One region of the Actinoplanes sp. NPDC051346 genome, then DNA from elsewhere that is predicted to be linked to it. Evidence: riboswitches for the same ligand, from Rfam matches in the RefSeq annotation. Region 1 holds a riboswitch; the other holds the start of a gene.
What was found. Region 1 has a riboswitch for thiamine pyrophosphate ahead of thiE (thiamine phosphate synthase). Riboswitches for the same ligand answer to the same signal wherever they lie in the genome.
Positions count from the first base shown of each region.

Region 2: another riboswitch for thiamine pyrophosphate. It lies ahead of AB0M36_RS33115 (ECF transporter S component); the one in region 1 lies ahead of thiE (thiamine phosphate synthase).

Region 1 is NZ_JBFBAJ010000015.1:32,317-47,507, forward strand. Features, by position in the region: gene AB0M36_RS30860 (ABC transporter substrate-binding protein) at 1-412, shown strand, start outside; gene AB0M36_RS30865 (ABC transporter permease) at 555-1,379, opposite strand; gene AB0M36_RS30870 (ABC transporter substrate-binding protein) at 1,442-2,485, opposite strand; gene AB0M36_RS30875 (ABC transporter ATP-binding protein) at 2,719-3,468, shown strand; gene AB0M36_RS30880 (LLM class F420-dependent oxidoreductase) at 3,476-4,429, shown strand; gene AB0M36_RS30885 (hypothetical protein) at 4,559-6,397, shown strand; gene thiC (phosphomethylpyrimidine synthase ThiC) at 6,559-8,154, opposite strand; gene thiD (bifunctional hydroxymethylpyrimidine kinase/phosphomethylpyrimidine kinase) at 8,247-9,005, opposite strand; gene AB0M36_RS30900 (thiamine phosphate synthase) at 9,002-9,568, opposite strand; gene AB0M36_RS30905 (thiazole synthase) at 9,562-10,311, opposite strand; gene thiS (sulfur carrier protein ThiS) at 10,313-10,513, opposite strand; gene thiO (glycine oxidase ThiO) at 10,510-11,553, opposite strand; gene thiE (thiamine phosphate synthase) at 11,550-12,194, opposite strand; TPP riboswitch at 12,188-12,299, opposite strand; gene AB0M36_RS30925 (ATP-binding cassette domain-containing protein) at 12,344-13,999, opposite strand; gene AB0M36_RS30930 (methyltransferase) at 14,031-14,651, opposite strand; gene AB0M36_RS30935 (hypothetical protein) at 14,957-15,191, shown strand, end outside.
Region 2 is NZ_JBFBAJ010000018.1:84,437-99,627, forward strand. Features, by position in the region: gene AB0M36_RS33090 (cyclic-phosphate processing receiver domain-containing protein) at 1-263, shown strand, start outside; gene AB0M36_RS33095 (MFS transporter) at 598-2,127, shown strand; gene AB0M36_RS33100 (hypothetical protein) at 2,164-3,660, shown strand; gene AB0M36_RS33105 (energy-coupling factor transporter transmembrane component T) at 3,641-4,444, opposite strand; gene AB0M36_RS33110 (ABC transporter ATP-binding protein) at 4,441-5,874, opposite strand; gene AB0M36_RS33115 (ECF transporter S component) at 5,878-6,471, opposite strand; TPP riboswitch at 6,539-6,645, opposite strand; gene AB0M36_RS33120 (alpha/beta hydrolase) at 6,747-7,562, shown strand; gene AB0M36_RS33125 (DUF6328 family protein) at 7,617-8,162, shown strand; gene AB0M36_RS33130 (hypothetical protein) at 8,140-8,745, opposite strand; gene AB0M36_RS33135 (Fur family transcriptional regulator) at 8,776-9,183, opposite strand; gene AB0M36_RS33140 (metalloregulator ArsR/SmtB family transcription factor) at 9,180-9,482, opposite strand; gene AB0M36_RS33145 (metal ABC transporter permease) at 9,494-10,369, opposite strand; gene AB0M36_RS33150 (metal ABC transporter ATP-binding protein) at 10,381-11,160, opposite strand; gene AB0M36_RS33155 (metal ABC transporter substrate-binding protein) at 11,157-12,080, opposite strand; gene AB0M36_RS33160 (DUF6703 family protein) at 12,129-12,389, opposite strand; gene AB0M36_RS33165 (antibiotic biosynthesis monooxygenase) at 12,423-12,764, shown strand; gene AB0M36_RS33170 (hypothetical protein) at 12,782-13,366, shown strand; gene AB0M36_RS33175 (glycine--tRNA ligase) at 13,424-14,803, shown strand; gene AB0M36_RS33180 (hypothetical protein) at 14,849-15,191, opposite strand, start outside.

The sequences.
Region 1 (15,191 bases):
GGGCCGCCTCTACTTCGACGCGGCGGCCGCGGGCGATCTCTTCCTGCCCCAGGAAGCCGCGGCGGCCACGAGCAACACCACCATGGTGTTCACGCAGATCCTCGCGATCGACGACGTGATCGCGACGACACCGGCCAAAGCCGCCCGCAAGCAGTGGTTCCGCGACTACACCTCCCGCTACGGCAGCTACTCGGGAGTCGCCTCGTTCGGCGCCGACGCGGTGAGCTTGATCGCCGCCGCGGTCGCGAAGGCCGGCGGCGATCGCCAGCAGATCCGCGACATCCTGGAGACGTCACAGACCGACGGCCTGTCCGGGCCGATCCGACTCACCCCGGACAACCACTCGGGCCTCATGCCGCAGGCACTGACACTGCTGGTCGCCCGCAGCGGCCGCTGGCGCCTGCTGAGCTGAGGAATCCGAGACCCAGGAACACCGGCGCCCACTTTCCGGGTACGGACTCAGCACCGCGCACCTCAGCCGCGACTCAACGCCGCGGCGGCCACAAATTCGGCTCGCCGCGGCGTCCACGGGCCCAGGCTCACCGGGCACAGGCTCAGCGCGCTGAAGTTGTCGCCCGTACCCATGGCAGCGCGAGCCACTCGATGAGCACCAGCAGGTAATACAGCACGATGCTCACCAGGGCGAGCAGCGTGATCGCGGCGAACGCCGTGGGGGTGTCGCCCTGGCCGCTGGTCTGCACGATGATCATGCCCAGGCCGGTCTCGCCGTACTGCATCTCGCCGACCACCACGCCGATCACCGCGAGCGGCATGGCGACCTTGAGGCCGACGAAGATCTGGGGCAGGGCGGCGGGCAGCCGGACCCGCCAGAAGATCTGTGCCCATGAGGCGTCCATGGAGCGGGCCAACTCGGCCAGGTCCACCGGAGTGGTGGTCAGCCCGGTCGCCGTGGAAAGCACGATCGGAAAGAAACACACCATGAACGCCATGGCCAGGACCGGGGTCTGGCCGTACCCGAACCAGATCAGCATCAGCGGCGCGAGCGCGACCTTGGGGACCGCGTTGAACGCCACCAGCAGCGGGGAGAACATCCGCTCGACCGGACGCCAGGCGGCGATGGCCACGCCGATCAGCACACCGATGACCAGCGAGATGCCGAAGCCGAGCACGGTCGACACGGCGGTGTGCCAGGCCTCGACGAGCAGCAGCTCGCGGTAGCGGTCGAAACCGTCGGCCACGTCGGACGGACTCGGCAGCACCACCGTGTTGATCTCGAGGAACGCGGTGGCGGTCCACCACGCGACGACCGCGGCGGCCAGGCCGAGAAGCGGCCACAGCAGGGCACCGAGCGTACGGCGGGGAACGGGCGCCGCGGCCGGCGCCGTCGCGGACGCGGGCGTGCTCGCCAGGTCAGTCATGTCTCATCGCTTCCTCCGCCGGTCGCGGGGCGCCGAGCGGGGCACCCCGCGACCGGACCGGATCAGGCGTTCGGCACCAGGTCGAACGTGATGACCTGCTCGGGCGTGAGCCCGGCGGGGATCTGCCCGGAGCCCTGCAGGATCGCGATGCTGCGCGCCACGCGCTGGCTGTCCAGAGCGCCCACCGGCACGCCGGAGGCCTCCGAGCGCACGAACGGACCCATCAGCGTCAGCTCCGCGGAGGCCGACTCGGGGTTCGTGGTCGGCACGTACTTCTTCAGAATCGTGCCGGCCTCGCCGGGATTGGCGATCGAGTCCTGGAGGCCCTTGAGCAGCGCCGCGGTGAACTTCTTGACCTTGTCAGGATTGTCCTTGGCGTACTGGGAGGACGTGATCAGCACGTTGCCGTAGAGATCCTGGAGGTAGTCGCTGTAGGGCAGCAACACCGCGGGCTTCTTCGCGATGCCCTCGATGGTGGGCTTGCCGACCACGAACTGTCCGATGCCGTCCACCTTGTGCTGTGCCAGCGTGCCGAACAGCGTCTGCGCCGTACCGTTCTCGAACTTGACCTTGGTCGCGTCCACGTTGGCCAGCTTGGCGTACGTGGGGAAAAGGTTGCGCACGACCGAGCCGGGGGTGTCCGCGATGGTCTTGCCCTCGAGATCCTTGGGCGTGGTGATGCCGTAGCCGTCCAGCGACATGATCGCCGCCATGGTGCGCTGCTGGATCGCCGCCACGGCGGTGAATCCGGTGATCTTCGGCGCGCCACCGGATCCGCCCGCGGCGAGCAGGCCTCCGGTGAGGTCGATCGGCACGAACTGCGCCTGCCCACCGACGATCGACTTGACGTTGTCGCCGCTGCCGTTGCCCGGCTTGATCTCCACGTCGAAGCCGGCGTCGCGGAAGTAACCCTTTTCCTTTGCCACATACGCGAATGCGTCGCGGCCGAAGGTGCCGAACGACGTCAGGTAGGTGACCTTCTCCAGCGCCTGCGTGCCGCCGGCCGCGCCCTTGTCGTCCGCGTCGTCGCTGCAACCGGCAGCGGCGGCGAGGGTCGTGGCCAGCGCGGCGGCCACGAACGTGCGGGTGAATGTCCTTCTGTGCACCGTGTTCCTTCCCAACCGAGGGGGTGTTGAGGCGGTCGGCGTCGCCGGCGGAGGGGCCGTGGCGCCGGATGGTGGTGTGACGACCTCGCGGCGTTAGCGTATGGGAACAGACATCGATCATCGATGACAGATGTGCATCGAAGACCCTTTGTGGACAGGCTCGCCACAGCGGCGGAACATGATATGGCTACAGTGGCAGCGCATTGATCACCCTCCATCGGGAGCGCGCGCAGATGATCCGTCTCTCCGGTGTCTCCCGATCCTTTACGGGACGTTCCGGCACCGTGCACGCCTTGAGCGCCATCGACCTCGAGGTCGCGGAGGCCGAGTTCGTCGCCGTGCTGGGCCGCTCCGGTTGCGGCAAGTCCACTCTGCTACGTCTCATCGCCGGCCTGCTCCCGACCACATCGGGAGAGGTACACGTATCAGGCGACCGAGTGACGAAACCCCGCCGCGATATGGCGATGATGTTTCAGCGGCCGGCCCTGCTGCCGTGGCGCTCGGTGCTCGACAACGTCCTGCTGCCGGTGCAGATCTTCGGCTGGAGGAAGGCCGCCCACCGCGAGCGGGCCCACGAGTTGCTCGCTATGACCGGACTGTCCGGGTTCGAGCGGAGATTTCCCCACGAACTCTCGGGCGGCATGCAGCAACGGGTCGCGCTCTGCCGCTCGCTGATCGCGAACCCTCGCGTGATGCTCATGGACGAGCCGTTCTCCGCGCTCGACGCGCTCACCCGGGAGGAGCTGTCGGGTGAGTTGCAACGTGTGCACATGGAGCTGAACACGACCATCGTCCTGGTCACCCACTCGATCGACGAGGCGGTCCTGCTCGCCGACCGGGTCGTGGTGCTCAGCCCCCGGCCGGGCCGCATCCGCGAGATCCTCGACATCAAGATCCCCCGGCCGCGCACCCTGGGCCGCGGCGCCCACCTCACCGAAGTCGCCCGGTGCAGCGCCGAGCTGCACGAACTGCTGATGGCCTAGGAATTCGATGCGCGTCTGCCTGTTCGTCGAGCCGCACCGCGGCGCCACCTATGACGACCAACTCGCCCTTGCCCGGCACGCCGAGGAGGCCGGTTTCGACGGGTTCTTCCGGGCCGATCACTACCAGTCGATGGGCGCCGACCCGGGCCTGCCGGGGCCGACCGACGCCTGGATCACCCTGGCGGGACTGGCCCGCGAGACCTCCCGGCTGCGGCTGGGCACGCTGGTCAACGCCGCCACGTTCCGGCTGCCCGGACCACTGGCGATCATGGTCGCCCAGGTGGACGCGATGAGCGGCGGCCGGGTCGAGCTCGGCATGGGCGCGGGCTGGCTCGAGCGTGAGCACACCTCCTACGGCATCCCGTTCCCGCCGCTGGCCGAACGCTTCGACCGGATGGCCGAGCAGCTCGCCATCATCACCGGCCTGTGGGCCACCCCGGACGGCGCCACCTACTCCTACGACGGCAAGCACTACCGGCTGCTCGACGCCCCGGCGCTGCCCAAGCCGGTGCAGCGGCCCGGACCGCCGGTGATCGTCGGCGGCCGGGGCCCGCGGCGCACGCCGGAACTCGCCGCCCGCTTCGCGGACGAATTCAACATGCCGTTCAAGACGGTCGCGGAAACGGCGGCGGCCTTCGATCGGGTACGCCGGGCCTGCGACACGTACGCCCGACCGGCCGACCGTCCCCTGACATTGTCGGCGGGTGTCGTGGTCGCGCTGGGGCGCACGGACGCCGAAGCGCACCGCCGCGCGGCGCCGCTCCACGTGCCGAGCGCCCTGCCGCCGGAGGACCCAGTGGTCGGCTCGCCGGACGCGCTGGTGCAGCGCCTCGGCGAGCTGGCGGAGATCGGCGCGACCCGGGTGCACGTACGGATCATCGAAATGGCCGACCTTGACCACGTCGACCTGATCGCCGAGAGTGTCCTCCCCCAGCTCGACACCGCTAACCCGAAAGTGTGACCCTGGGTAACGGAAACAGTCACCGAAGTGGCGCTCGATGCCGATGCCGGCCGAACGCGCATGAGGTCAGCCTTAAGAACCGGTCTCGCGACTAGCGGGTCCCCCTGGATGTTCCGTAACCTGCCCGCCATGGCGTTTCGGACGTGGGCCAAGCTTTTGTCGGCCACCCTCGGCGTGGGCGTGCTCGCGGGCGCGAGCCAGCTGGGGCTGGCATACGGCTTGGGCATCGTGCGCCTGACCCGGGTCCTCGAGATCACCGCGCGTGATCAGTGGACCGCCCAACTCGCCTGGGTCGCCTGGTTCCCGATGACGGCCGCGGTGGTCGCCGCCCTGGCCGGCACGGCGTACGTGCGCCGATGGGCACCGGGCTTCCGCGGCGGCACCGGCACCGAAATGGCGTTCGCCGCCGCCGCGGCACTCGGCTCGGCCGTGGTCGTGCCACTCACCATGCAGCCCGCTCGAACGGCACAGGTCGCCGGGGTGAACCCGGTGCTTGTCATCGCGATCTGCGCGGGGCTGGGCGCACTGGTGGGCATCTTCGCCGCGTGGGCCGCACTCGCCCAGGCGGTGGCCCGCTGGAGCCTGATCACGATGGGCGCCGCGATCTGGCTCGTCGCCCTCGTCTCCGTCATGCCGTCGCTCGCCCCCGGCGACCCGCTGCCCGCCGTACGGTTGGGTGTCCTCGACGCGGCCTTCCTGGCACCGGCAGTGACCCAGCGAACGGCCCTGGCCACGATGCCCGCGCTGGCCCTGCTCGCCGGCGCCGCCCTCGGCTGGGCCGCCCGCCGGCGCGAACTGCCGACGCTGACCATCGCCCTGGCCGGCCTGCCCGGTCCGGCGCTGCTGACCGTCTCCTACCTGATCGCGGGTCCCGGCGCGGGCGCCGACCGCTACCAGGTGGTGCCCTACTGGGCGGCGATGACCGCCACCGGCGCCGGCGTCCTGGGCTCCGTGCTGGCCGCGGTGGTGCGGCGCGCACCCAGCCCGGAGGACGACGACTCCCAGGCTGAGGCAGACTCGCAGGCCACGGCTACCGCGAACCGGCCGCCTCTGCCACAACGCGCCGGCAAGCAGGAACCGGCCATCGCGGCGGCCGGCGCCCGGCCGCCGGAACCATCCTCGAGCCCATCGGCGGCCACGCCGTCCGCCCCCGCGGACACCTCTGCCGGTCGGTCGACAGGGCCCGCTCAGGACACGGCTCCCCCTCCGACGGCATCCCCCACGCTGCGTCAGCATGGAGAGACCCCGGCTTTCGACGCCTCCGGCGGACGGCGTTCGAGTGCCGCGGACGCCTTCACCGGCCGCACCGGCGAGTTCCCCTCCCGCGGCGCGACTCCCCCGGAGCCGACCTCTTTCGATGGCTTCGGCCGCCACGCCGCGCCGGAGCCGACCCCGTATGTGCCGGAGCCCGCGACCCGCCCGCTGCCACCCGAAGCCGTGCAGCAAGCTACGGCGGAGCAGCCGCGCCCGGCCGCCGACCGGCCCAGCAGGAGCCGGCGCTCATCCGCCCGAGGCCGCGCGGACGTCCCGCCCCGCTCGGATTCGACACCGACGCTGCCTCAGCAGACCCCACGGACGCCGCGGACGCGACAGACCGCACGCACGGCGCAGCCCGCGCGGACACCGGAGACCGCAGGCACGCCGCAGACCGGGCGCACGCCGCAGACCACGCGCACGCCGCAGACCGCGCGGACACCGCTGGTTCCGGAGCCGACCGCGATCAGCCAGCCGCTGCCGCAACCGACCGCGGCGAGCGCACCACTGCCGACGCCACAACCTGTGAGCCCGTCACAGCCGAGGACGCCGCCGCAGCCGGTGGCCCCGGCACAGCGCCCGGCCGGTGATCCGCCGATGGCCGACTCCCCGGAGGACCCGGCCACGGGCGGCGGCCGCGGCCGAAAGAAGTTCGGGCTGCGCCGCCGCAAGGACGAGGACTTCGTCGACTGGGTCAGCGGCCTCGGCAAGTAACCCCAGCCAGCGGACCACCCGGACCGCCTCGGACACGGGCACCAAAACAGCCCGGCCGGACACCGCCAGCCGAGACACGGCCGAGACACGGCCAGCCCGGACGCGGTAACAGACACGGCCAGCCCGGACGCGGTAACAGACGCGGCCGGGCCGGACCCGGTCTAGTCGGAGGCGGAAGCCGTCGTCACCGGGAGGTAGACACGTCCTCCCGAGTTCAGGAACTCGTCGCTCTTGTCCTTCATCCCCTTCGCGGCATACTCCTTCAGCTCCTGAGTGATCTTCATGGAGCAGAACTTCGGACCGCACATCGAGCAGAAATGCGCCGTCTTCGCGGGCGCCGCGGGCAGCGTCGCGTCGTGGTATGCCCGGGCGGTGTCCGGGTCGAGCGCCAGGTTGAACTGGTCCTCCCAGCGGAACTCGAAGCGGGCCTTGGACAGCGCGTCGTCCCAGGCCTGCGCGCCGACGTGGCCCTTGGCGAGGTCGGCGGCGTGCGCGGCGATCTTGTAGGCGATCACGCCCGCCTTCACGTCGTCACGGTCCGGGAGGCCGAGGTGCTCCTTCGGCGTCACGTAGCAGAGCATCGCCGTGCCGAACATGCCGATCATCGCGGCGCCGATGGCGGAGGTGATGTGGTCGTACGCGGGCGCGATGTCCGTGGTCAGCGGCCCGAGTGTGTAGAACGGTGCCCCGGAGCAGAGCTCCTGCTGCAGGTCGACGTTCTCCTTGATCTTGTGCATCGGCACGTGGCCGGGCCCCTCGATCATCACCTGGACGCCGTGCTCCCAGGCCACGTGGGTGAGTTCCCCGAGCGTGCGCAGCTCCGCGAACTGGGCTTCGTCGTTGGCGTCCGCGATGGATCCCGGCCGCAGCCCGTCGCCCAGCGAGAAGGTCACGTCGTAGCGGGCGAGGATCTCGCACAGCTCGGCGAAATTCTCGTAGAGGAAATTCTCCCGGTGGTGGGCCAGGCACCAGGCCGCCATGATCGAGCCGCCGCGCGACACGATGCCCGTGACCCGGTTGACCGCGAGCGGCACGTACGGCAGCAACACTCCCGCGTGGACGGTCATGTAGTCGACGCCCTGCTCGGCCTGCTCGATCACGGTCTGCCGGAAGATCTCCCAGGAGAGCTTGACCGGGTCGCCGTCGACCTTCTCCAGCGCCTGGTAGATGGGCACCGTGCCGATCGGCACCGGGGAGTTGCGGATGATCGACTCACGGGTCTCGTGGATCCGCTTGCCGGTCGACAGGTCCATCACCGTGTCGGCGCCCCACTTGGTCGCCCAGGTCAGCTTGTCGACCTCCTCGGCGATCGAGGAGGTGACCGCGGACGTGCCGATGTTGGCGTTGACCTTCACCAGGAACCGGGAACCGATGATCATCGGCTCGCTCTCCGGGTGGTTGACGTTCACGGGAAGCACGGCCCGACCGGCCGCGATCTCCTCGCGCACAACCGACGCGTCGACGCCCTCGCGGATCGCGACGAACTCCATCTCGTCCGTGACGATGCCCGCGCGGGCGTAGGCGAGCTGAGTGGGTCGCTCACCCGCCAGGGGCGTCCCGCCGCCCGCGACCGGCGCGACGTCCCCCCGGGCGGCGATCCACGGGCCGCGCAGCGGGGGCAGGCCGACCTCCGGATCACTGCCCGGACCGGACGTGTCGTAGAGCCGGACGGGCGGATTGTCCCCGGTCAGCTCGACCTCGGCGAACGGCACCCGCAGGTCCGGCCGGGATCCCTCGACATACACCTTGCGCCTCATGTTTCCTCCCCAATCGTGATGAACCGGGCGCGACAGGGCCGCAAGGGGCCGCGCCGGTGGTCTCTTCTCACCACCCGAGCGAACAAGCCCGCTCAGGCGAAGTGATGCAGCGGCCCCGGCCCCGCCCCAAGCTTCCAATCGCGACCGCCGACCAGCGCCCGAGCCACATAGGACTTGGCGAAGACCACGGCCTCCGGGATGTCGTCGCCGAGCGCCAGCCGCGCGGCGATAGCGGATGAGAACGTGCAGCCGGAACCGTGGTTGTTGACGGTCGGCACGGGCTCGCCGCGCAGCGTCTCGGTCCGACCCCCGGCGTGCAGGATGTCGACGGCCAGCTCACTGCCGGTGACCACGACCGCCTCGGGCCCGCGCCCGGCGAGCGCTTCCGCCGCCGCGGCCATCTCCTCGGCCGTCTCGACCCGGCCACCGAGGAGGGCGCCGGCTTCGTGCCGGTTCGGCGTCAGAACGCGAGGGTACGGGAGCAGCGGCGCAACAGAAGCAACACCGGACAGCAGACTGCCACTGGTAGCGACGAGCACCGGATCCACCACCAGGTTCGGCAGCTCGGCGGCCCGGGCGGCGATCACGGCGGCGATGGCCGGATCCCCCACCATCCCGACCTTGACCGCCGCCACGTCGAAGTCGGCGAGCACGGCGTCCAACTGGGCCGCCACGATCTCCGGAGGCACCGAATGGATGGCGGTGACCCCGAGCGTGTTCTGCGCGGTGATCGCCGTCAGCACGCTGACGCCATAGGCGCCCAGGGCGGCGAACGTCTTGAGATCCGCCTGAATCCCGGCACCGCCGCCGGAGTCCGACCCGGCGATGGTGAGCACCACCGCCGGCGTCATGGGTTCACCGCCTCGGCCAGCATTCGGGTCGTCCTCTCCGGGTCGTCCGCCCGCATGATCGCTCCCATCACCGCCACGCCCGCCGCTCCCGCCCGCATACATTCAGCCGCGCGTTCGGCCGAATCAACGCCGCCCAGCGCGAGCCACGGCCGCGTCTCTCCCGCCAGCTTCGCCGCGTGCTCGGCACCCAGCGCCGGTCCATACCCGGGCTTTGTCCGAGTCGGGAAGATCGGCGACACCATGACGTAGTCCACATCGGAGAGATCCTCGGTGCCATGCCATGAGCGTCCCACCATGGCCACCCCAGGAGGCCGGTTATCCACAGCGGACAGATGCACGGCGTTGCCGCCCAGCGGATCCGTGCCGGCCACGATCACCCGCTCGCGGCCCGCTACCGTCCTCAGTTCCTCGGCGAGGGCGGCGCGTTCGCCGTACGGAAGATCCTTGTCACGCAGGACGACCCACGAAGCGCCGCCGCGGACCGCCGCCCGGACCACCTCAACCAGCGGCCCGGCGGCGAGCCGACGGTCCGTGAGCACGACGACGCCGGACGGGGTCACCACGCCGGCATCCCCTCGTCAGAGGTGGAGGCCAGGGCGTGGTAGCGCCGAGGGATGCGACCGGCGCCGGCCGCGAGCCGGCCCGCCTCCACCGCGTGCCGCATCGCCGCCGCCATGCGCGCGGGATCGGCTGCCCGGGTGACCGCCGAGGCGATCAGCACCGCGTCGCAGCCGAGTTCCATCGCGAGCGTCGCGTCGGAGGCGGTGCCGATGCCCGCGTCGAGGATCACGGGGATGTCGACGCTGTCGCGGATGAGCCTGATGTGGTGGGGATTGCCGATGCCCAATCCCGAACCGATCGGCGCGCCGGCGGGCATGACGGCCGCGCAGCCGGCGTCGGCCAGGCGGCGGGCCAGGATGGGGTCGTCGCTGGTGTACGGCAGCACCTGGAAACCGTCGCCGACCAGCGTTTCCGCCGCGCGCAGCAGCTCGACGCCGTCGGGCAGCAGGGTGCGCTCGTCGCCGATCACCTCGAGCTTGATCAGGTCTGTCTCGAAGGCGTCCCGGGCCAGGTGCGCCGCCTTGACGGCGTCGGAGGCGGTGTAGCAGCCGGCCGTGTTCGGCAGCACGCGCATGCCCAGCCGGTCGAGCAGGGGCAGCAGGCCGGGCCCGGCCGCGTCGACCCGCCGCAGCGCGACGGTGACCATGTCGGTGCCGGAGGCCACGATCGCCGCCTCCAGCGCCGCCAGGCTCTCCGCGCCGCCGGTGCCGAGGATGAGCCGGGACTTGTCGAAAAGCTCGGCCATCTCAGCCTCCCTGCGCCGCGGTGAGGACCTCGACCCGGTCGCCGTCGCTGAGCCGGGCGTCCGACCATGCGGAACGGGGTACGACCTCACCGTTGACCGCGACCGCGACGCCCCGACGCGCCTCGGTGACCGTGGCGACGAGCAGCTCGACCGTGCTGTCCATGTCGATGGTGCGACCAGCGCCATTGACCGTGATCTTCATGCGAACCTCCCGGGCGCGAACGCTTCGAGCAAGGGATCGGGACGGCCGGTGACCACCAGGTCGGCGATGAGATCGGCGGTGACCGGCGCCAGCAGCACCCCGTTGCGGTGGTGGCCGGCGGCGACGATGACGTCGCCGCGTGTGCGGCCCAGCAGCGGCGCGTTGTCCGGTGTGGCGGGACGATGCCGCACAACCGTTTCCGTGAGCTCGCACTCGGCCAGTTCCGGCACCAGTTCGGTGGCGGGCCGCAGCAGGTCCAGCACCGAACCCGCGGTCACCGTGGTGTCGGCGCGTTCCTCCTGGGTGGCGCCGACGACGATCTCGCCGTCGGCGCGGGGAACCAGGTAGACGTGCCTGCCGTCGACGTGTCCCACCACCACGTGCCGGAGCAGCCCCGGCTCGCCGCGCAGGCGCAGCACCAGGCCTTTCACCGGCCGTACGGGGAGTCCGGTGAGCGCCGCGGTGCCGAGTCCCGCCGCGACCACGACCGGGCCCGGCGGGATCTCCGCCGTCCGCCGCCGCACCACCGCCGGACCGAGCGCGGTCCGCAGCGCGGCGACCACCCGCCGCGGATCGACCTGCTGGTCGTCCGGGATGTGCGCACCGCCGCGCAGCCGCGGCGACAGGGCCGGTTCGCGGTCGCGGACCTCGCTCGGCGGCAGCCGGTGCACCTTGAGGCCGTGCTCTTCGCGATAGGCCCACAGGCGCCGCGCCTCGGCCAGGTCGTCGCCGGTCAGGGCGACCGCCAGCGTTCCGTGTGCGCCGAGTCCGACGTCGATTCCGGTCTCCCGCTGGAGCTCGGCGGCGAAGGCGGGCCAGCGGGCCGACGACTCGATCATGAGAGCGGTCAGCGCCTCCTGACCGAAGGAGGTCTCGCCCGCCGGGGCCAGCATGCCGGCGGCGGCATACCAGGCGGCGTCGTCGGCGTCGCCGTCCCACACCGTGACCCGCAAGCCCCGCCGCTGGCAGCGCCACGCGACGGCCAGGCCGATGATCCCACCACCGACCACAGTCAAGTCCGGTGGAGGCAGTGATGTCACGACAGTGCCTTCAGCAGGCGCGCGGTGGCCTCTCCCGGGTCCGCGGCTCCGGCGACGGCGCCGACGACCGCGACGGCGGAGGCACCGGCCTCGATCAGCGCCGGGGCGGTGTCGACGGTCACCCCGCCGATCGCCACCACCGGTGTGCCCGGCACGGACCGCGCCACCGTGCCGATCGTCGCGGCGCCGAGCGGCGCGGGCAGCCCGGTCTTGGTGGCGGTGGCGAAGGCCGGGCCGACACCGAGGTACGTCGCTCCAGCCCTGACCGCCGACCGGGCCGCCGTCTCGTCCCGGCAGGTCGCTCCGAGGACGGTTCCCGGCCCGAGCACCTTGCGCGCGAGGGCCACCGGCAGGTCGTCGGCGCCGACGTGCGCACCGTCGGCGTCGGCCGCCAGCGCGACGTGCAGCCGGTCGTTGACCAGGCAGAGGACGCCGGCCGGGCGGCACTGGTCGAGAATCTCGGTGGTCAGCGCGAAGGCGAGCCGGTCGGTGGTGTCGTCCTCGACCCGGACCTGGATCGCCAGCCGGTCGGCCAGGCCGAGCCGCACCGCGGCGGCCACCGCGGCGGTGACGACGCCGAGCGGATCACGACCGGGCCGGGCGTCGGTGATGACATGTAGACGCGGGAAAACAGGGTCCACAACGCGCTCCTCCCTGCGCCGGCATGACCCGGATCAGGTTCGACGGTCGGGGGCCGCGACAGCCCCCCTCTCAGCCCGGTGCTCCGGACTCCCGTGGGGTTGGTTCCGCCGCCGACACTATCGCCGCGGCACCGCCCGAGTAAAGCTCGTCAGCGCACGTCCCAGACCGGCTCGGGCGTCTCCACGACCTCGCCATCACCCTGGAAGAGCACGAATCGGTCGAAGCCCCGGGTGAACCAGCGGTCGTGGGTGACCGCGATCACCGTCCCCTCGAACGCCCGCAGTCCCTCCTCGAGCGCCTCCGCCGACGCGAGGTCCAGGTTGTCCGTCGGCTCGTCGAGCAGCAGGACGGTGGCGCCCGAGAGTTCGAGCAGCAGGACCAGGAAGCGGGCCTGCTGCCCGCCCGAGAGCGTGCCGAACCGCTGGTCGCCCTGGGCCGAGAGTTCGTATCGGTTGAGCGCCTTCATCGCGCCCGCACGGTCCATTCCGGACCGGTGGTCGTCGCCCCGCCAGAGGATCTCGACGAGGGTGCGGTCGAGCAGTTCCGGACGGTCGTGCGTCTGCGAGAAGTGACCCGGTCGGACCCGGGCGCCGAGCCGTGCCGTGCCGCCGTGCGCGACGTGCGCGAGGGGTGCACCGTCGACCGGTTTGTTGTCGGGCTCGGGGGCCGTGCCGCCCGCCGCGAGCAGCCGCAGGAAGTGGGACTTGCCGGTGCCGTTGGCGCCCAGCACCGCCACCCGGTCGCCGTACCAGATCTCTAGGTCGAAGGGGAAGGTGAGATTCTCCAACTCCAGGTCCGTGCAGACCACGGCCCTTTTTCCCGTACGCCCGCCGCGCAGGTTCATCCGCAGCGACTGTTCCTTGGGCGGCAGCGGCGGCGGCCCCGCCTCCTCGAACTTGCGCAGCCGGGTCTGGGCGGCCTGGTAACGCGACGCCAGCCCGTCGTTGAACGCCGCCTTGTTCTTCAGGGTGAACACCAGCTCGCGCAGCTTCTCGTGTTCCTCGTCCCAGCGCCGCCGCAGCTCCAGCATGCGGTCGTGCCGGTTGGCGCGGGCGTCGTGCCACGAGGCGAAGCCGCCGGGATGGGTCCAGGCGCTGCCGCCCTCGACCGCCACCACCCTGGTCGCGGTCTGCGCCAGCAGCTCCCGGTCGTGCGAGACGTAGAGCACCGACTTCGACGACTCCCGCAGCCTGGCCTCGAGCCACCGCTTGCCGGGCACGTCGAGGAAGTTGTCCGGCTCGTCGAGCAGCAGCACCTCGTCGCCGCCGCGCAGCAGCAGGTCGAGGGCGAAGCGTTTCTGCTGCCCGCCGGAGAGCGTGCGCACCGGGCGGGCCCGCACCTCGTCCCAGGGCTTGCCGAGAATCGCGACGGCGACCGTATCGAAGAGCACCGCGGCGTCGTAGCCGCCCGCCTCGCCCCAACCGGTCAACATGTTGGCGAACCGGAGCTGCGCCTTCTCGGAGTCCGGCGACGCCTCCAGCGCGGCCTCGGCGGCGGCCAGCGCGGCGCCCGCCTCCCGCAGCGGGGGCGCGACCAGGGAAAGAGCCAGATCCTCGAGGGTACGGTCGTCGCCGATCATCCCGATGAACTGGCGCATGACGCCGAGCCCACCGGCCCGCGCGACCGTGCCGATCGGGACGGCGAGGTCTCCGGCGACCATCCGCAGCAGTGTGGTCTTGCCGGCGCCGTTCGGCCCGACGAGCGCCACCTTCGCACCCTCGCCGACCCGGAAGGAGACGTCGGCGAAGAGCTCCCGCCCGTCCGGCAGCACGAACCCGACCCCGGAGACATCCACGTAACCCACGCCGCCATCCTTCCCGACGACGCGGCGCTGGTCAGTCGGTTTTTTCGGCGCTCCGAGAGACCTTGAGCACGCGGAAGCCGCGCTGGCTCGCCGTGCGCACCACGTCCCAGCCCCGGCCGGTCAGCCAGGTATGCAGCGAATCGCCGCCGAGGTTGCGGTTGATCACCAGCCAGGCCACCCCGTCCGGCGCGAGCCGGTCGAGCCAGCGGTCCATCATCGCGTGCAACTCGGCCTTGCCGACGTGGGTGGGCGGGTTGCTCCAGATCTGGTCGAACGTCACGGCCGGCACGTCCTCGGGGGCGCACACCCGCACCCTCTCCCCCAGGCTCAGCGCCGCGGCGTTCTCCGCGGTCAACTCCCGGGCCCGGGCGTTGACGTCGATCGCGTACACGGTCGCGGAGGGCGCCTCGCTGGCCAGGACGCAGGCGATCGGGCCGTACCCGCAGCCGAGGTCGAGAAGGGTGCCCCCGACGGCCGCCGTCGGCAGCTCGGCCTTGCGCAACAGCACGGCGGTGCCAGGGTCGAGCCGCCCCGCGGAGAAGACCCCGCGCGCGACCGCCAGGTCGTAGGACCGTCCGGCGACGGAGAACCCGATCCGCCCCCTCGTGTCGGGCACGGCCGGCTCGGCAGTGAAGTAATGGTCGGCGCTCACCCCGCCAGTGTCCCGCCGGGCAACGAGCTGCGGCGCACCGGGGTGCCGCACAATCTGTGCGTTCATCGATCACGGTGCGCTCTAGCGTGACAGCCATGATTCGCGTCCCCCGCCCCCGCTCCGCCCACCACGCGAATCCGGGAAGCGGACCAGCGACACGCGCCGCCCACCACGCGGACCCCGGGAGCGGACCAGCCACACGCTCGGCCCACCCCACCCACCACGCGGACCCCGGGAGCGGACCAGCCACACGCTCGGCGCCGGCTCAGCACCGCCGGTCACACACCGCCATCCCGGAACCGCGAATGCGGACGCCGCACCGACACGCGTCCCCCCGCCGCCCGGTTTCGCTGCCCGCCCCGCTGACGGACTGGCTCCTGGTCACCGCCCGCGGTGTCCTCGCCGCGAGCCCACCCGTCCGCTCACTCGGCATCCTCGCCGACCCGCGCCGGCGGCGTCCGCGCCGGGCCGAGACCACCCAGCGCCTCTGGACACCCGCGGACATCCGCGGCGCCGATGCCGGGTCGGGCCTCTACGGCT
Region 2 (15,191 bases), on a different contig from region 1:
GTCATAGGCGGCACCGGCTGGACGAGCTGTGGCTCGATCACGATCTCGGGGAGCGGGACACGATCTGGCCGGTCGTGGAGGTCCTCGAGCTGGCGGCCTTCGAGGGGTCTCCCTTCGAGGTCGGCGTCATCAACATTCACTCCGCCAACCCGGCCGGTGCCGCCAAGATGGCGCAGGCCCTGCGGCGGTGGGGCTATCCGGTGCGAATCGCGACGGGAGCCGCGGACGTCGGATATCTCGGCGGCGCACTGCCCGCCGAGTGAGCGTGCCCGCCGAGTGAGCGTGCCCGCCGAGTGAGCGTGCCCGCCGAGTGACCGTGCCCGCCGAGTGAGCGACCAGCATGGACCGGGTGTGGCGGCATGCGACGGCGGCCGCGGAAAGAGGCCGGAAGGGAAAGTGGAGAAGAGGAGGGAAGTGGAAAGAAGGACTACGCACTTCTTTCCACTTCTAATATATACCGCATTGGGGGGCTTGCGGCAAGACCCGGGTCATGGCGCAGAATCGCTGGCCGAAACCGGAATCGCGCAATTTCGGTAAGCGATCTGAAGAAATTGGAGACCGATGACGTCTGTCACCAGTCCGCCTCACCAGCCCTCCATGGCAATGTCGCACCGCGAGGTCGTCCAGGCGCTTTCCGGCCTGATGCTCGGCATGTTCGTGACGATCCTCGCCTCCACGATCGTCTCGAACGCCCTGCCGCGGATCATCGCCGATCTGGACGGCAGCCAGTCGGCCTACACCTGGATCGTCACCACAGAACTTCTGGCTATGACGGCGAGCGTGCCGTTGTGGGGCAAGCTCGCCGATCTCTACAGCAAGAAACTTCTCATCCAGATCTCGCTCAGCATGTTCGTCGTCGCCTCGCTGGTCGCCGGGCTCACGCCGAACGTCGCGGTTCTCATCGTCAGCCGGGTCGGGCAGGGCATCGGCGCGGGCGGCATGGGCGCGCTCACGATGATCGTGATGGCGGCGATGATTCCGACGCGCGAGTTGGGCCGTTACTCCGGCCTGTTCCATGCCGTGTTCGGTCTCGGGACCATCGGGGGTCCGCTGATCGGCGGCCTGCTGGTGGACACGTCGTGGCTCGGGTGGCGCTGGTGCTTCTTCATCGGCGTACCGTTTTCGCTGGCCGCGATCGTGTTGTTGCAGAAGACGCTGCAACTGCCCCGGACGCCGCGGGGGCCGGTCTCGATCGACTGGCTCGGCGCCGTACTGATCGTCGGGGGCGTGTGTGATCTGCTGATCTGGTCGACCCTGGCCGGTCACCGTTTCGCCTGGGCGTCGGGCCAGACCGCGGTCTTCGTCGCGGGCGGCGTCCTGCTGCTCGCCCTCGCCGTGTACGTGGAGTCGCGGGCCAAGCAGCCGATCGTCCCGTTGAGCATTTTCCGCAATCGGACGGTCTCGTTGGCGATCGTCGTCAGCGTGCTGGTCGGTCTGGCGATGTTCGGCGGCACGGTGTTCCTGTCGCAGTATTTCCAGATTTCGCTCGGCAAGTCGCCGACGGTCGCCGGCATGATGAGCCTTCCGCTCATCGGGGGTGTGATGGTGTCGTCGACGGTGGTGGGCCAGCTGATCACCAGGTACGGCCGCTGGAAGGCCTTCCTGGTGGCCGGCTCGGTGGTGATGACCGGCGGGATGTTGCTGCTCAGCACGATCGACGCGCACACCCCGGTGCTGAGGCTGGCGCTGTTCATGGCGGTGCTCGGCGTCGGTGTCGGCATGCTGATGCAGAACCTGATGGTGGCGGCCCAGAACGACGTGCCGGCGCGGGAGCTGGGCGCGACCACGTCCGCGCTGACGTTCTTCCGGACGATGGGTGGTGCGGTCGGCGTCAGCGTGCTGGGTGCGGTGCTGACCGCGAAGGTGACCTCGATGCTGGCCGAGCATTTCGGCGCGACCGCGGCGGGCGGCACCGCGAAGGTGCCCGATCTGGCCTCCTTGCCGCCGCAGGTGCTGACCGTCGTCCAGGACGTCTATGGCGAGGCCACCGGCGGTCTGTTCCTGGTGGCCGCGCCGATCGCGCTGCTCGCCGTGATCGCGGTCCTGTTCATCAAGGAGAAGCCGCTGCACACGGTGAGCGGCGACGAGCGACGTGCTCGGGAGGAGGTCGGAGCGTCGACGCACTGATCCCGGGCCTTTGCGCCGGCATGTGATCATGGCGCGATGCCGGACTGGACCTACCATCCCCTGCGGTCGGCCGCGGCCGCGGTCGGGGGTCGGCGACGGTCTCAGCGGGCGGCGCTGCGGGCGTTGGCCACGCTGACCTCGCTGCCGGGCGGCTTCCGGTTGGTCTCGGCGTTCGCCGGCCGGTTCGACGCGCCGGCGGGTGTGGTGGAGCGGCTGGGGGTGACGGTTCCGCCCGCGGTGGCCAGGGATGCCATCCGGGCGATGCCGGCCCTGGGGGCGGGAGTCGTCGAGGTGCGCCCGGTGGGCCCGGCCGACGTCCCGCTGGTCCGGCGCGCCGCGGCCGGGCGCCGCTGCAGGCTTGTCGTGGGCGCCGCCGCCCCGGAGGTGGCGGCGGCGCTCGCGTCGGACGTCGACCGGATCGCGTGTGGCGACGAGCCGGATTTGGTGCGACTGAGCGAGCCGGATGTGGCCGCTGCGGCGGCGGTGCTGGCCGACCCGGCGGTGACGGTTCTGGCTACGACCGACCTGCTGGTCACGGCCGGCCCCGGCTGGTTCCAGAGGGTCGGCGAGGCGACGGCGCCGCCGGAGCGGGCGGTCGTCGTGGACCCGCGCCGGTGGCCGGCGTGGTGGTGGGGGCTGCTCGTGGGGACCGGCATGATTGTCTCCGGCCTCGTCGCCGCGGCGATCACCCTCGGCCCGCTGCTGGCGTGGTACGACAACGACTACCTCGGCGTGGACCGGGGGCAGCTGCACGCGATCAACCCGCGGCTTGTCCACTTTGTGCAGCATGACCGGATCAGCCTGGCCGGCGCCCTGGTCGCCATCGGCGTGCTTTACGCCGGTCTGGCGACCGGCGGCATGCGGCAGGGCTGGAGGTGGGCGCGCTACGCGTACCTCGCCTCGGGGGCGGTGGGCTTTCCGACCCTGTTCTACTTCATCGGTTCCGGCTTCGTGGATGTGCTGCACGCCGTGGCCACGGCGGCGATGTTCCCCATGTTCGTGCTCGCCGTCCGGCACCGTCCGGGCGCACCGCGGTGGAGCGTACGCCCGGACGGGCCGGAGCCGGTGCGGCGCCGGGCCCTGGTCGGCCAGCTCCTCATGGTCGTCGTCGGCGCCGGGATGCTCGTCGGCGGCGTCACCATTTCCGTCGTCGGCCTCAGCTCTGTCTTCGTCGGCACCGATCTGGCTTTCCTGAGCACCGACTCCCACCAGCTGCACGCGGCGAACCCTCACCTCGTGCCGTTCATCGCCCATGACCGGGCCGGCTTCGGCGGCGCCCTGATCTCCGCCGCGGTGGCCATCATCCTGCTCAGCGCGTGGGGGTGGCGGCGCGGCGAGTCCTGGGTGTGGTGGTCACTGGCCCTGGCCGCGGTCACCGGGTTCGGGCCCGCGGTGGTCGTGCACCTGTTCATCGGATACACCAGCTTCGAGCACCTGGTCCCGGTCTATCTCGGCACCGCACTCACCGCCGTGGCCCTGGGTCTCGCCCGCCCGTTCCTGTGCCGACCGCGGGTCAGCTCAGGACCGGGTTGAAGAAGCCGGTCAGGATGCTCGTGGTCAGCGCCGCGGCCGACAGCAGCGCCGCGCCCAGCAGCAGGGCCGTGTCGGCGGGTCCGAAACGCTGGTGGCGGGCGTAGGTCCGGGGCATTCCGGAGTCGAATCCCCGGGCGTCCATGGCCGTCGCCAGTCGGACCCCTCGTCGCAGCGCGCCCACGAGCAGGGCGAAGGCCGTCGAGCCGAAGAGCCTCAGCTTCGCCAGCGGGTTGCGGCCCGCGTCGATGCCGCGGGCCCGCCGGGCCAGGGTCAGCATCTGCCATTCCCGCGCCAGCAGCGGGATCAGGCGAAAGGCGGCCAGGGCGCCGATGGCGAAGCGGGCCGGGGCCTTGGCATTCTGCACCAGGGCGTCCGCGAGGTCGGTCGGGTCGGTGGTGGCGAAGACGATGATGCCCGGCAGCGCCACCGCGAAGACCCGCAGGACCAGGGCCAGTGCGGTGGAGAGTACGCCGGTGGTCACGGCGAACGGCCCTAGCTCGACCAGCAGTGCGCCGGTGCGCTCGGCGGCGAACATCACCATCGTCACGAGAATGCCGCCCGCCGTGATGAGCAGCGGCCATGCCCGGCGGGCCAGGACCAGCGGGCGTACGCCGAAGAACGGCAGCAGGACCAGCTCGACGGCGAGGGCGAGGGCCGGGGTGAGCGGATCGAGGGTGGCGATCAGCGGCAGGGAGAACAGCAGGGCCGCACCGAGCTTCGCCACCGGGTTGCGGCGTGCCAGTGGCGCCGTGGGGTCCGCGACCGGTTCCAGCGCGAGGCTCACGCGGGCCTCCGGTCGGGTCGGCGGGGGAGCGGCTCGGGCTGGGCCGGGTTGTCGTGGACCCGGTCGGCCAGCGCGGCGACGAACGCGTCGTCGTGGGTCACGGCCACGATGCCGTGCCCCTCGTCCCGGAGCCGGGCCAGCAGGGCCACCAGGCCGATCCAGGTGCTGCGGTCCTGGCCGAAGGTCGGCTCGTCGAGGACGAGCAGGCGGGGCGCGGTCGCCAGCGCCGTCGCCACGCTGAGGCGGCGGGCCTCACCCCCGGAGAGCGTGTGCGGGTTGGCCTCCGCCAGCGCTGTCAGCCGCAGCCGAGCGAGGAGCTCGTCCACAGTGGCCGATACCTCGGCGGCCGGGCGGCGCAGGCGGCGCGGGCCGAGGGCGAGCTCGTCGGCGACCCGGGAGGTGACGAACTGGTGCTCGGGTGTCTGGAAGACCGAGCCGATGCGCTGGGCCAGCGTCGCCGCGCGCCAGCGGTGCGGAGGCTTGGGGTCGTCGAAGGCGGTCACCGTGCCCGAGGTCGGCGCCAGCAGTCCGCCGAGGATGAGCGCGAGGGTGGACTTGCCCACCCCGTTGGGGCCGGTCACCGCGAGGACCTCGCCGGAGCGCACCTCGAGGTGTGCGGGTGCGAGGCGGCGGTCGACGGCGACGGCCTCCGCCCGTACCAGAAGATCTCCCGGTGGTGCGACGGCCCGGTGGTGGGGCAGCGGATAGCCCGGCACCCAGACCCCCTGCTCGGCCAGTGCGGGGCCGTGACCGGCGAAGACGACCTCTGGCGCGCCGTCGGCGGCGACGCCGCCGCCCGGCGCGAGCACCACGACCCGGTCGATCAGGGGCAGCGCCTCCTCGACCCGGTGCTCCACGACGATCATGGTGGTGTCGCGGTCGACGGCCCTGGCGATCGCCTCGCGGATCAGCGTGCCGCCGGCCGGGTCGAGGTTGGCGGTGGGCTCGTCGAGCAGCAGCAGGCCCGGGCGCGGGGCGAGGACGCCCGCCAGCGCCAGGCGTTGCTGCTCGCCGCCGGAGAGGGCGTGGGTCGGCCTGGTGATCGGGTACGGGAAGCCGACCCGGTCCAGCGCGTCGCTGACCCGCGGCCAGATCTCGCCCGCGGGCACGCCCCTGTTCTCGAGGCCGAACGCCACGTCGTCGCCGCTGCGGGCCATCACGAGCTGGGTCTGCGGGTCCTGGAAGAGCAGGCCGGCGCTCTCCCGGGCATGCGGATCCCGCCCGTCGACGGTGACCGTGCCCTCGGATTCGCCGGAGTCCTCCGGCAGCAGCCCGGCGAGCGCGGCGAGCAGGGTGCTCTTGCCCGCGCCCGACGGGCCGAGGAGCAGCACCCGCTCGCCGCTACGGATGCGGAGGTCGACGCCGCGGACGGCCCAGGCCCGGCGTCCCGCGTGGCGCCAGCCGAAACCGCGCAGTACGACCTCCGCCATCGCTCAGACCAGGGTCCGGTCCCGGCCGGCCGCGAAGCGGTCGAGAACGCCGGTGGGTGCCAGGGCCCGGGTCAGCGCCCAGCTGCCGACACCCGCGATCACCGTGCTGCTGACGACGGTGATCAGCGCGTACGGGATCCGGTAGTCCCACAGGTCGTAGGTGCTGTTCCAGGCGAAGAAGTCGAACAGGGCGGCGCCCAGGCCGGCGAAGGCCCCGGCCAGCAGGGCGACGGGCAGCTTCCACGACCGGTAGAACAGCATCGCGAAGGCGAGCTCGGCGCCGAGGCCCTGGACCAGGCCCTGCGGAATGACCATCGCGCCCCACCTCTCGCCGAGCAGCGCGGAGATGACCGCGGCGACCGTCTCGGTGTAGAGGGCCGCGCCCGGCTTGCGGATGATCAGTGCGGCGAGCACGGCGGGCACCAGCCAGATGCCGTAGAGCACGGCCTGCGCCGGCTTGTAGAAGGCGAACGCGCCCTCGGTGACGGTCCAGAGGTGGCCCCAGGCCCAGAAGATGACGCCGAAGGTGACGGCGATGACCGAGGCGATCACGATGTCGATCGTGCGCCAGCGATATGGATCGTTCTGATTGCTCATATATGTGCCTCCCAGCGATGACCGGGAGAAGACGCACGCCATATCCGGACGGTCCCGGACGTGGCGCGGCTGGAGAAGACCGAGCTCCCTGCGCTGGCATTACCCAGATCAGGTTCGAGGGTCTGCGGCGGTGATACCGCACTCTCAGCGCCGTGCGCTCCCCTGTCGGTGAAGTTTGTCCGCTATGCAAACGCGACTGCGCCATCGCGAACAATCTTCATGGCATGTGTTTCGATGACGCTAACACCGTACGGGAACAGCGTAGGAGGCGTCACATGGAGATCAAGACGCGAGGGCTCGCCTTCGACGTGTCCGTTTCCGGTCCGGAGGACGGGCCGCCGGTGCTCCTGCTGCACGGCTTTCCGCAGGACCACCGCGAGTGGGACCTGGTTCTGCCGCGGCTGCACGGTGCGGGGCTGCGGACCTACGCCCTGGACCAGCGCGGGTACTCGCCGGGGGCGCGGCCCGACGCGGTCGCCGACTACCGGCTGCGTGAGCCGGAGGCCGACGCGGTGGCGGTGCTCGACGCGCTCGGCCTGGAGCAGGTGCACGTGATCGGGCACGACTGGGGTGCCCAGGTGGCGTGGATGCTGGCCGCCCACCACCCGGATCGGGTCCGTACGCTCACCGCGGTCTCGGTGCCGCACCCGCGCGCCATCTCCGTCGCGCTGCGCAACCAGCCCTCACAGCGGCTGCGGTTCGCCTACATGACGGTGTTCCGGTCCCGGTTCGCCGAGCGCCTGCTGCTGGCCCGCGACGGCGCCGTGCTGAGGGGGATGATGCGCGACATCGGCCCCCGCGCCGCGATGTACGCCCGGGCGATGGCCGAGCCGGGCCGCCTCACCGGGGCGTTGAACTGGTACCGGGCGCTCTCCCGAGGACAGTTGGCCGACGTCGGGACGATCACCGTGCCCACGACGTACGTGTGGAGCGACGGCGATCCGGTCGTGGGCCGCTCCGCCGCACTGGCGACGCGGACCTGGGTGGAAGCGGACTACCGCCTGGTCGTCCTGCGCGGGATCAGCCACTGGGTGCCGGAGGAGGCGCCGCAGGCGCTGGCCGAGGTGGCGCTCGCGCGCATCGGTGTTTGACGTTCTTCCGCAGCGGGCATGCGGTGCGCCACATGACCTGGAGGTGGCGCACGGATGGCCGGCGAGAAACAGCGGATGAAGCACGAGACGGAGAAGGAGCGTTGGGACCGCAACTTCGCGGACCTGTTGCAGGAGTTGCGCGTCGCGCAGACCGGCGTGCAGATCCTCTTCGCGTTCCTGCTGACGCTGCCGTTCAGCAACGGCTTCCCGAAGGTGACGGATTTCCAGAAGGACACCTACGTCGTCGCGCTCATCACGGCGGCGTTCGCCACCGCGATGATCATCTCGCCGGTCGCCTTCCACCGGGCGCTGTTCCGTCAGGGCCGCAAGCCGGAGCTCGTCCGGTACGCACACCGCATGGCGACCGGCGGACTCGCCTTCATGCTGATCTCAATGGTCAGCAGCATCCTGCTCATCACGGACTACCTGCTGGACACCTGGGTGTCGATCGTGCTCACCGCGGTCGCGGCCGCCTACTTCCTGACGTTCTGGGCGGCCATCCCGTTCGCCAAGCGCAACTGGCTGGACGATGACGCGGAGGAGGAGGACGAGGACTTCGCGAAGGACGCGGCGGAGCCTAACGTGCCTTCGCGGGCTTGAGCCCGAGCTCACGCAGCTCCAGGGCGGCCAGCGCGTCGACCGCGGCGGCGTCACCGTTGCGCCAGGACTGGGCGATGTCCGGGCCCAGCCGCGTCAGCTCGTTGAGCGGACGGCTGGCGAGTGCTCGCAGCGCCAGCAGGTCCCGCCCGGCCGGGTCATTGCGGACCCGGGCCGCCACCGCGGCGCGCCGCATCCAGCGCAGCCGCAGCGGCAGCCAGCCGAAGAGCACCAGCGCCAGCGGCGCGGCGACGATGAGCAGCGACACGGCCAGCGCCAGGTCGGCGACGATCTCCTGTTGCTGCCGTCCGGCCTCGGCGAGACCGTTGGCCGCGTCGGCGGCGCGGGAGAAGGGTGACGTCAGCTCGTCGCCCACCAGTGGCACCCGGCCCACCTTGCCGCCGATGTCACCGAGGTTGCCCGCGATGGCGGTGCCCGCCTCCTGCACCTTCCGCCCCGGCACGCCGAGCTTCTCCACCAGATCGTGCACCCAGAGGCCGGCCCGGATCCAGCAGTAGATCCAGAGCACGACGAAGAGGTCGGTGAGCAACTGGCGTACGGCGGTGGGCAGCCGGTCGGCGTACATCTTCACGCCGGCCAGCCTGCCACGGGCGGCCTAGATCCGCTTGGCCGCGCAGTCCGGGCACATACCGAAGATCTCCATGGTGTGCGAGACGTCGACGAAGCCGTGCTGACCGGCGACCTTGTCGGCCCAGGTCTCCACCGCCGGTCCCTCGACCTCGACCGTACGCCCGCAGGAGCGGCAGACGAGATGGTGGTGGTGGCCCTCGCTGCACCGCCGGTAGAGGTGCTCGCCGCCCGGCGGGCGCATCACGTCGATCTCGCCGGCGTCGGCGAGGCCCTGCAACGTGCGATACACAGTGGTCAGACCCACCCGCTCGCCGCGATCCCGCAGGAGGGCGTGCAGGTCCTGGGCGCTGTGGAAGCCCTCGCAGTCGGCGAGGAGCTCACGGACCGCCGCGCGCTGCCGGGTGTTGCGGACAACGGTTGTTTCGTCCGTCATGTTCGTGCCTCCCTCGCGTGGCTTACGGCGTCGGCGACGATGTGCGCGACGTGTTCGTCCACGAGTGAGTATGCGATCTCGCGTCCGCGGCGGGCACCCCGGACCACCCCCGCGCCCCGCAACACCCGCAGATGCTGGGAAACCAGGGGTTGTGGCGCGCCCAGCTTCTCGACCAGCTCGTGCACGCAGCGCTCGCCGCCGCCCAGCTCCGCGACGATCGCCACGCGGATCGGCGCGGACAGCGCCCGCAGCAGCTCACCGGCCGCTTCGTAGGCCTCGTACCCGGCGGGCTGCGTCATGGCGTGCGCGCTCACACGCCGGCCCGCAACACGACGTCCGGCGGCTCGGCTCCGGCGGGGTCCGTGGCCGTGCCGGCCGAGACCCGATGGCGCACCATGCGCCAGATGCCGCCGCCGACGGTGAGCAGGACGAAGGCGGCGATGGCGAGGATGACGATGGTCGCGCCCGACGCCGTGTCGGCCCGGGCGGACACGACGACCCCGGCGGCGGCGGCGAGGACGCCGATGGCCATGGCCGTCGCCATCGTGGCGCGGAAGCCGCGGGTGACCTGCTGCGCGGCGGCCACGGGCACCACCATCAGGGCGCTGACCAACAGCAGGCCGACGGTGCGCATGGCGATCGTGACGGTCACGGCGGTGGTCACCGCGAGCACCAGATTGAGCGTACGGACGGGCAGGCCCGAAACCCGTGCGTACTCCTCGTCGTTGCAGACCGCGAACAGTGCCGGGCGCAGCCCCAGCGTCGCGGCGAGCACGGCGGCGCCCAGGATCGCGATCACGATCAGTTCCTGCCGGCTCGTGGTGGTCAGCGAGCCGAACAGGTACTGCACCAGGCTGACGTTGCCGCCGTTCTCGGAGAGGCCGACCAGCACCACCCCGCCCGCGATCCCGCCGTAGAAGAGCAGGGCCAGGGCCAGGTCGCCGGAGGTACGCCCCCGCTCGCGAACCAGCTCCACCGCGACCGCGCCGAGCACCGACACCACGACCGCGGTGATCACGGGGGAGCGGTCCAGCAGCAGGCCGACGCCGACGCCGGTGAGCGCCACGTGGCCGATGCCGTCGCCGATCAGCGACAGCCGGCGCTGCACCAGATAGATGCCGAGCGCGGGAGCGGTGAGACCGATGATCAGCGCGCCGGCGAATGCCATGAGCACGAAGTCGTGCATGAGTAGGTCGATCAATTCGCCGACATCCGATCCGTGGGGGCCACGCAGATCCCGGCCTGTTCGGGTGCCGCGTGCGGGTGGACATGGTCGTGGCCGGGCCGCGCGTGATGCCCGGCCGGTTCGGGGACCTGTCCCTCGTACGCGATCCGTCCGTCGTGCACGACCACGGCCTTGTCGATCAGCGGCTCCAGCGGGCCGAGCTCGTGCGCGACGAGCAGCACCGTGCCGCCGCGCTCGGCGAAGCGGCGCAACGCGTCGGCGAAGGCCTCCTGGCTGCCCACGTCGACCCCGGCGGTCGGCTCGTCGAGGACGAGCAGGTCGGGGCGCCCGGCGAGGGCCCGGGCGATCAGGGTGCGCTGCTGCTGGCCGCCGGAGAGGGTGGCGACCGGGTCGGCGATCCGGTCGAGGAGCCCGACGTCCTCCAGCGCCGCGCGGACGGCGGCCCGGTCGACGGCGCGGGCGGGCCGGAAGATGCCGCGCCGGGCCAGCCGGCCGGAGGCCACGACCTCGCCGACCGTGGCGGGCACGCCGCTGCCGGCACCCATCCGTTGCGGCACATATCCGATGCGCGCCCACTGTCGGAAGCGGCGCCGGGGGGTGCCGAAGAGCTCGATCTCGCCGTCGGCCAGCGGCACGAGGCCGAGGATCGTCCGGATCAGCGTCGACTTGCCGGAGCCGTTGGCGCCCAGGATCGCGACGAACTGGCCGTCGGTGACGGTGAGGGATACGTCGCGCAGGACCGTGCGGCCGGCGTACGCGACCGCGGCGTGGCGGACGTCGATGACGCTCATGACGAACACCCCAGTGCCGTGGCGAGGGCGGTCAGGTTGGCGCGCATGACGGAAAAGTAGTCCGCGCCGGGCTGGCTCACACCCTCGACCGGGTCGAGGACGGCGGTGCCGACGCCGACCTCCCTCGCGACGGTCTTGGCGACTTTGTCGCTGACCAGAGTCTCGAAGAAGATGGTGGTGGCGCCCGTGGCGCGCGCCTGCTCGGCGACCTCCGCGAGGCGTTGCGGCGAGGGTTCCGCCTCGGGGGAGATGCCGGTGATGCCGATCTCCTTCAGGGAGTAGCGGTCGGCGAGGTAGTGGAACGCGGTGTGGCTGGTCACGAACTCGCGGCGTTCGCACGTCTTGAGCTTGGCGACGTACTCGCCGTGGAGCGCGTCCAGCTCGGCGTGCAGGGCGCGGGCGCGTTCCGTGTAGGCCGTGGCGTGCTCCGGATCGGCCGTGGCCAGCTGCTTGCCGAGCGCGTCCGCGATGGTCGCGTAGCGCGTCGGATCGAGCCAGACATGCGGATCGGTGCCGCCCTCGTCGGCGTGCTCCTCTTCGCCGGGCTCGTGCTCGTGGTGGCCGGCGGGGAGCAACTCGACCGCGGTGCCCGCGTCGAACACCCGCCGTGCCTGCTGCCCGACGGCCTTGTCGACGGCCGGCTGGAAGCCCTTGAGATAGACGACGAGCCCGGCGTCGCTGATCTCGGCGACCTGACGGACGGTGAGCTCGACCTCGTGCGGCTCGGCGCCGGGCTTGGTGAGCTGGGTGACCCGCACGTCGTCGCCGCCGACGCGCTCGGTCAGGAACTTCAGGGGATAGAACGCCGTCACCACGTCGAGTCGGCCGCCGGTGGACCCGCTCGCCTTCTGCCCGCAGGCGCTGACCGCGCCCAGGAGTAGCGCGGCGGCGGTCACGGCGAGGAGTCGGTGGAACGGCATAGCATCTACCATGCGCGATATTGGTAATGATTGTCAAAAGCGCATGGGTCAGAGCGCCTTGGCCAACGCCGTGACGAGGAGCAGGCCCAGCAGAATCACCCGTACGGTGCGCAGCGCGGGCGTCTGCACCGGCCACGTCGTGAACGTCAGGGCCGCCAACCCCGCCCCCAGCGTGAACAGCAGCGCCGCGCCGATGATGCCGGGCAGGAAGAGGCCGGCGAGAAACACCGCCAGCGCGACGAGCAGCGCGGTCGTCGGGTTGACGCCGGCCAGCCGGCGCAGCAGGTTCTCGGGCGGGGACTGCGTCATGTCGGTTCCTCCTGCGATGCGTACGCTCACGACATGCTGGTGCTCAACCGCTTCGTCGTCCCATCCGACACGCAGGACTCGTTCGTCGAACGGGCGCACGCCGCTCTCGCCGCCCTCGCCGCGAGCACCGGGTACGCCTCCGGGCGGCTCACCCGCGCCCTGGACGACCCCGCCTACTGGACCCTGGTCACCGAATGGGAGTCCGTGGGAGCCTACCGCCGCGCGCTGGGCCGATTCGACGTGAAGGTGCACGCCACGCCCCTGCTGTCCGAGTCGCTCGACGAGCCGTCGGCGTTCGAGACGCTGGCGGCGGCCGAACCCGGCGCGGGCGTCGTCGCCAGCGCCAGCGACCGCGCCGCCGAACCCTGGCGCTGAGCCGTAGGCTTGATCCCATGACCGCCCTCGGAGACCCCGCGTTCGGTGGCCCGGCTCCGGCCTTCCCCGGCCCGGCGCCAGCCGGCCCACCCACGGCTCCGGAGGCCGCACCGCCCACGGCTCCGGTGCCCGACCCGCCGCCGGGTCCGGGGGTCGTCCCGCCCTTCCCGGCCCCGCCGGTCGAGGGCCGTGGCCGGCGCGTCGGCCTCGGCGTGGGCCTCGGCATCGGCGCGCTCGTGCTGGTCCTCGGCGGTGGCCTCGCCGCCGGGATCGGACTCGTCACGGTCGCCACCAGCGCGCTCAACGAGCAGGCCGACGTCGTGGTCGGCGACTACCTCGACGCGCTCCGCGACCGGCGCTACGGCAGCGCCTACGACATGTTGTGCCAGGAGACGAAGGACAACACCACCGAGGCGGAGTTCACCAGCGAGGTCTCCGACCAGGAGCCGATCGCCACCTACGACGTGGGCGACCTCGATACCCTCCGGCTGTCCGCGCCCGTCGACGTCACCTACGTCGACGGCTCCACCGACCGGCTCAAGGCGTACCTGGCGCAGAACCGCCGGACAGGTGGTTTCGAGGTGTGCAGTATCGAGGGGTAATCTCCTCATTTTGTCCGTCACACGTCCCCGCCGACAACCAGCCGGCGTAGGAGGAACATGCCCGTCGACCGTATCGACGCCGTTGTCAGCCTGGCCAAGCGCCGCGGCCTCGTCTTCCCCTCCAGCGAGATCTACGGAGGCACCCGCTCGGCCTGGGACTACGGTCCGCTCGGCGTCGCCCTCAAGGAGAACGTCCGCCAGCAGTGGTGGCGCACGATGGTGCAGCAGCGTGACGACATCGTCGGCCTCGACTCCGCCGTCATCCTGTCCCGCGACGTGTGGGCCGCCTCCGGTCACCTCGACGCGTTCGTCGACCCGCTGACCGAGTGCCAGTCGTGCCACAAGCGGTTCCGCGCCGACCACCTCGAAGAGGCGTACGAGGCCAAGCACGGCTCCGCGCCCGCCTCGCTGAGCGAGCTCAACTGCCCCAACTGCGGCAACAAGGGCACGTTCACCGAGCCGAAGATGTTCAACGGGCTGATGAAGACCTACCTCGGCCCGACCGAGAGCGCCGAGGGCCTGCACTACCTGCGCCCCGAGACCGCACAGGGCATCTTCGTCAACTACAACAACGTGGCGACCGCCGCGCGCAAGAAGCCGCCGTTCGGCATCGCGCAGGTCGGCAAGTCGTTCCGCAACGAGATCACCCCGGGCAACTTCATCTTCCGTACGCGCGAATTCGAGCAGATGGAGATGGAGTTCTTCGTCGAGCCCGGCGAGGACGAGAAGTGGCACGAGTACTGGCTCGAGCAGCGCTGGAACTGGTACCGCGACCTCGGCCTCAGCGAGAACAACCTGCGCTTCTTCGAGCACCCCAAGGAGAAGCTCTCGCACTACTCCAAGCGCACGGTCGACATCGAATACCGCTTCAAGTTCGGCGGTACGGAATTCGCCGAGCTCGAGGGCATCGCCAACCGCACCGACTTCGACCTCTCGACCCACTCGAAGCACTCCGGCGTCGACCTGTCCTACTTCGACCAGGAGAAGCAGGAACGCTGGGTGCCGTACGTCATCGAGCCGGCGGCCGGTCTGACCCGCGCGGTGCTGGCGTTCCTGCTCGAGGCGTACGACGAGGACGAGGCGCCGAACACCAAGGGCGGCGTCGACAAGCGCACGGTGATGCGGTTCGACCCGCGCCTGGCCCCGATCAAGGTGGCGGTCCTGCCGCTGTCGCGTAACCCGGAGCTGTCGCCCAAGGCGCGCGGCCTGGCGGCTCTGCTGCGCAAGCGCTGGATGGTGGAGTTCGACGACTCCCAGGCCATCGGCCGGCGCTACCGCCGCCAGGACGAGATCGGCACCCCGTTCTGCGTCACGGTCGACTTCGACACCCTCACCGACGACGCGGTGACGGTCCGCGACCGCGACACCATGAAGCAGGAGCGGGTCGGCCTCGACCAGATCGAGGACTACCTGATCAAGCGTCTCCCTGGTTGCTGATCTGAAGAACGGCACGCCGCCCGCTCACGGGCGGCGTGCCGTTTTTCAGTTGACGACGAGGGACTGCGAAATCACGGTGGGGGAGGCTCCGGCGACCGAGTCGGCGGCGGCCTTGACCACGAAGCGGAAAGTCACCTTCTTGGCGGCCCCCGTCATCACGATCGGCAACGTGCCGTTGGCCGCGGTGGCGACGGTGCCCTTCTGGACGGTCTTCCAGGTGCCGCCGCTGCGGCGCTGCAGGGAGATGCTCACCTTCCCGAGGTGCTTCGGCAGGATCTGGATGTTCAGCCGGACCTTCGAGTACGACGTGTACTGAGCCACACCCTTCTTGGTGCTTGCCTGGCCGGTCAGCTTGGCGGTCACCACGGACGGGGTGCTGAACCGCGCC